2 regions of the Streptomyces sp. NPDC029159 genome follow, and region 2 is predicted to be linked to the other one. Evidence: riboswitches for the same ligand, from Rfam matches in the RefSeq annotation. Region 2 holds a riboswitch; the other holds the start of a gene.
What was found. A riboswitch is a leader RNA that binds a small molecule or an ion and turns the genes downstream of it on or off. The one in region 2 is predicted to bind glycine.
Positions count from the first base shown of each region.

Region 1: another riboswitch for glycine. It lies ahead of gcvP (aminomethyl-transferring glycine dehydrogenase); the one in region 2 lies ahead of gcvT (glycine cleavage system aminomethyltransferase GcvT).

Region 1 covers NZ_JBVHWT010000021.1:10,178-12,626, forward strand. The annotation lists gene ACZ4U4_RS29090 (DNA polymerase IV) at 1-631, shown strand, start outside; gene ACZ4U4_RS29095 (PRC-barrel domain-containing protein) at 679-1,059, opposite strand; glycine riboswitch at 1,174-1,271, shown strand; gene gcvP (aminomethyl-transferring glycine dehydrogenase) at 1,459-2,449, shown strand, end outside.
Region 2 covers NZ_JBVHWT010000003.1:497,992-500,440, reverse strand. The annotation lists gene ACZ4U4_RS09225 (AAA family ATPase) at 1-501, opposite strand, end outside; glycine riboswitch at 765-859, shown strand; gene gcvT (glycine cleavage system aminomethyltransferase GcvT) at 1,007-2,134, shown strand; gene gcvH (glycine cleavage system protein GcvH) at 2,289-2,449, shown strand, end outside.

The sequences.
Region 1 (2,449 bases), on a different contig from region 2:
GGCCATCCAAGAGGCCCGGCAGGCCCAGGTGGCGGCGGTGGAGGGCGAGGAGGGGGGCGGGGCGGAGCCGGAGGAGGAGCGCCCGCGCCACTGGCATCCGGGGCTGGACGTCGTCCATGACGAGTACGGCGCCGGGTGGGTGCAGGGCAGCGGGGTGGGGCGGGTGACGGTGCGGTTCGAACAGCCGTGGTCGGCGCCGGGGCGGGTGCGGACCTTCGCCGTCGACGATCCGGCGCTACGCCCCGGGGACCCGCTGCCGCTGGTCGGCGGTGCGCCGACGCCGGATCCCGTACGGGGCGAGGCGGGGGCGGAGGCTACGCCGGGCACGGGCGGAGAGGGCGGCGCGAGCGGGATGCCCGGCGGTCCGATATCCAGATCCGGGCGTACCGATCCGGACGGCCTGGAGGCGGACGAGGCGGCGCCGGGCCGGGTGGAGCCGGGAGGGACGGAAGCGGGTGGCCAGGAGCCCGGCCGCCCGGAAGCGAGTCCCCAGGAGCAGGGCCGGGATTGCCGGGACCAGGGCTGCCCGGAATCTGACCAGGCAGGGGCGTCGTCCGGTGGTGAGCACGTACGGGAGGTGGATGCGCGCAGTCCGTCGTCTGCCACAGGAAACGCCTGCCACAGCTCGTAACCCGTGAAGCAGACGCGGAAAGGGAAGTCCGTACGCCGGGACGGCGGTCAGCTGTCCGACCCCGCGATGTTGCCGAAGTTCTTGTCGGCAGGGGGGCGGTTGACGTCCGTCGGGGAGGCGATGTCCAGCCGGTAGTGGTGGTAGAGCTGGAGTTCCTGCTCGGGGGAGAGGTGGCGGCCGACGCCGAAGTCGGGGGCGTCCTTGATCAACCTGCGGTCGTAGGGGATGTGCAGGGCGTCGTCGACCAGGCGGCTCGGCTCCAGAGGGACGAAGGCGTCGCGGCTGAAAAGTCCGGTGCGTACTGCCGCCCATTCGGGTTCGCCGGTCGCATCGTCGAGGTAGACCTCGTCCACGGTCCCGATCTTGGTGCCTTGGCGGTCGTATGCCTTGCGGCCGATCAGGCTCCGCGGGTCGATATCGGTTTGCACGGCCCCTCCAACTGTTCGCAACTGCCTTGTGACACCTACCAAACGGCACATCTCTTATGTCGGCCACTCGAAGGATCCCCCGGATGACGCGCTGGTAGGCTGGCAAATGGCCGCTGACCCCGTGCGGGAGAGTCCACGTCGTTCCGCGGCGCGGACGCCGAAGGAGCAAATCCTCCCCGGAAACTCTCAGGCACATGTACCGCTCGGACGAGGTCACTCTGGAAAGCAGGGCGGGCCACGGACGACGCAGCGCCGGAACCCCTCCTCACCGACGGTGAAAGCCGGGCCGCAGCCGCGGGCCGGTGAAGCTCTCAGGTTGAGATGACAGAGGGGGAGGCCGTCCGGGCACCAGCGCCGTGGTGCCCCTCGTAGGTCGTTGAGACCAGGAGGCCCCCGCAGATGACCACCCATCGCACCCCCTTGACCGAGCTGGAGCGCGGTACGCCCTTCGAGCACCGGCACATCGGTCCGGACCACGAGGCGCAGGCGAAGATGCTCGCGCAGGTCGGATTCGGTTCGCTGGACGAGCTGACCGCGGCCGCCGTACCCGATGTGATCAAGAGCGCCGAGGCGCTGGGGCTGCCGCAGGGCCGCTCGGAGGCGGACGTCCTCGCCGAACTGCGCGCCCTCGCCCAGCGCAACCAGGTCCTGTCGTCGATGATCGGCCTCGGCTACCACGGCACGTTCACGCCGCCGGTGATCCTGCGCAACGTCATGGAGAACCCCGCCTGGTACACGGCGTACACCCCCTACCAGCCGGAGATCTCGCAGGGCCGTCTCGAGGCGCTGCTGAACTTCCAGACGATGGTCGCCGACCTCACCGGCCTGCCCACCTCGGGCGCATCGCTCCTCGACGAGGGCACCGCCGCCGCCGAGGCCATGGCGCTCTCCCGGCGCGTCGGCAAGGTCAAGCAGGGCGTCTTCCTCGTCGACGCCGACTGCCTGCCGCAGACCGTCGCCGTCATCCGGACGCGCGCCGAGCCCACCGGCGTCGAGGTCGTCGTCGCCGACCTCACCGACGGCATCCCGGCCGAGATCGCCGAGCGCGGCGTCTTCGGCGTGCTGCTGCAGTACCCGGGGGCGTCCGGTGCGGTCCGTGACCCCCGCGCGGTCATCGCGCAGGCCCAGGAGCTGGGCGCCGTCGTCACCGTCGCCGCCGACCTGCTGGCCCTGACCCTCCTCACCTCGCCCGGCGAGCTGGGCGCCGACATCGCGGTGGGCACCACCCAGCGCTTCGGCGTCCCGATGGGCTTCGGCGGCCCGCACGCCGGCTTCATGGCCGTACGCGAGAAGTTCGCCCGGAGCCTGCCCGGCCGCCTCGTCGGTGTCTCCGTCGACGCCGACGGCACCAAGGCGTACCGCCTGGCCCTGCAGACCCGTGAGCAGCACA
Region 2 (2,449 bases):
GATCCAGCGGCGCACCCAGCGCTGCGTCCCGCAGTCGTGCACCACCGCGCCCCGCCCCGAGCGCAGCACCCGGCGCAGCCCGAGGTAGTGCGCCACCCGGACGAGTGGCCGGTAGAGGACGTACGGCACCCGGCGCAGCCGGCCGCGCTCCCAGCGCTCGCGCACGTCCTGGGAGTCGACGCGGTGGACGGGGGCGCCGCCGTCGTCGGCCGCCGGGACGGCGCGGTGCATCAGGGTGCTCTTGCCGCTGCCCGGCAGCCCGGAGACGACGACGACCGCGCCCGCGGGGAACCGGAGTTCGGCCGGGAGCGCGGCGGCGGGGCGGGAGCGCAGGTCGGTGACGGCGGAGGCGGCGGGCGCCGGCGCCTCGCCGCGGGCCGGGGCCGTCGCCCGCGGGCCGTCCGGGCGCGGCTCCCGGGGTGTGCGGGGCGCGGGGACGAGACCGGGTGGCGCGGTGCCCCCGGCCCCCGGCATGGCCGTGCGCATGGCGTCGCTCTGCACCGTGATCGCCCCTCCCCCTCGGCGGGTCCGGGCGGCGCCCCGTCCCCTCCCCGCACAGTGTCAAGGAAAGGTAATGCGCTTCAAGGCGTGGGGTGTTCCGGTGCCCGGTCCCGGTGCGGTACGGGTCGCGCGGAGGCGCTCCGTCCGGTCGGCCCGGCGGGTTCCGGGTCGGGGCTCCTACGTGCGGCGTTCCCGTGCAATGATGTCGGCGCCACGTGCACTCCGGTGTTCCGCCGTGCACGGTCAACTGCATACCGGCCGCTTGAATCCGCGCGGGAGAGTCCCCGGCCGCGCGCCGGGGCGCCGAAGGAGCAAGTCCTCCCTTGAATCTCTCAGGCCCCTATACCGCGCGGGCGAGGCAGATCTGAAAAGCGAGCCGCGGCCCGGTCCGGGAGGCGGTTCCACCCAAGGTGCAAACCGGCCCGTTCGCGGGATTCCGGTGAACCTCTCAGGTTCCGATGACAGATGGGGAGACATGCCCTCTCATCCTGTCCGGGAGCCCACCATGACCGATGCCCCCCGCCGCACCGCGCTCGACGCCGTCCACCGCGCGCTGGGCGCGACCATGACCGACTTCGCGGGCTGGGACATGCCGCTGCGCTACGCCAGCGAGCGCGACGAGCACGTCGCCGTCCGCACCCGCGCCGGTCTCTTCGACCTCTCCCACATGGGCGAGATCACCGTCACCGGCCCGCAGGCGGCCGACCTCCTCGACCATGCGCTGGTCGGCAACATCGGCTCGGTGAAGCCGGGCCGCGCCCGCTACACCATGATCTGCCGGGAGGACGGCGGCATCCTCGACGACCTGATCGTCTACCGCCTGGGCGAGACGGAGTACATGGTCGTCGCCAACGCCTCCAACGCGCAGACCGTCCTGGACGCGCTGACCGCCCGGGCCGGCGGCTTCGACGCCGCGATCCGCGACGACCGCGACGCCTACGCGCTGCTGGCCGTGCAGGGCCCGGAGTCCCCCCGCATCCTCAAGGCCGTCACCGACGCCGACCTGGACGGGCTGAAGTACTACGCCGGACTGCCCGGCACGGTCGCCGGGGTGCCGGCGCTCATCGCCCGTACGGGATACACCGGCGAGGACGGCTTCGAGCTGTTCGTCCGGCCGGACGACGCGGCCGCGCTCTGGGAGGCGCTGCTGGCGGCGGGGAAGGACGCGGGCCTGGTGCCGTGCGGGCTGTCCTGCCGCGACACGCTGCGGCTGGAGGCGGGCATGCCGCTCTACGGCCACGAGCTGACGACGGCGACCACGCCGTTCGACGCGGGTCTGGGCCGGGTCGTGAAGTTCGAGAAGACCTCCAACGGCGGCGCCTTCGTCGGCCGCGCCGCGCTGGAGGCGGCCGCCGCGCGCGCCGAGGAGCAGCCGCCGCGCAAGCTCGTCGGCCTGATCGCCGAGGGCCGCCGGGTGCCGCGCGCGGGCTACGCGGTGGTCGACGCCGAGGGCACCGTGATCGGCGAGGTGACCTCCGGCGCGCCGTCGCCCACCCTCGGCAAGCCGGTGGCGATGGCGTACGTCGACGCCGCGCACGCCGCGCCGGGCACCGAGGGCGTCAAGGTCGACATCCGTGGCAGCCACGAGCCGTACGAGGTCGTGGCGCTGCCCTTCTACAAGCGGGAGAAGTAGCCCGCCTCCCCTGCGGGCGAAGTGGCCCGTAGCGGGACACCTCACCACCGATGGGGCCGCCGCGCCGGGCCGGTGCGGCCCGGCCGCCACCGGTGTGTCTCACTGTGCAAGACCCCTTTCACCACCACACCCTCGCGTACAGGAGAATCGACCCATGAGCAACCCCCAGCACCTGCGCTACAGCAAGGAGCACGAGTGGCTGTCGGACGCCGAGGACGGCGTCTCGACGGTCGGCATCACCGAGCACGCGGCGAACGCGCTCGGCGACGTCGTCTACGTGGACCTGCCGAAGGTGGGCGACACCATCACCGCGGG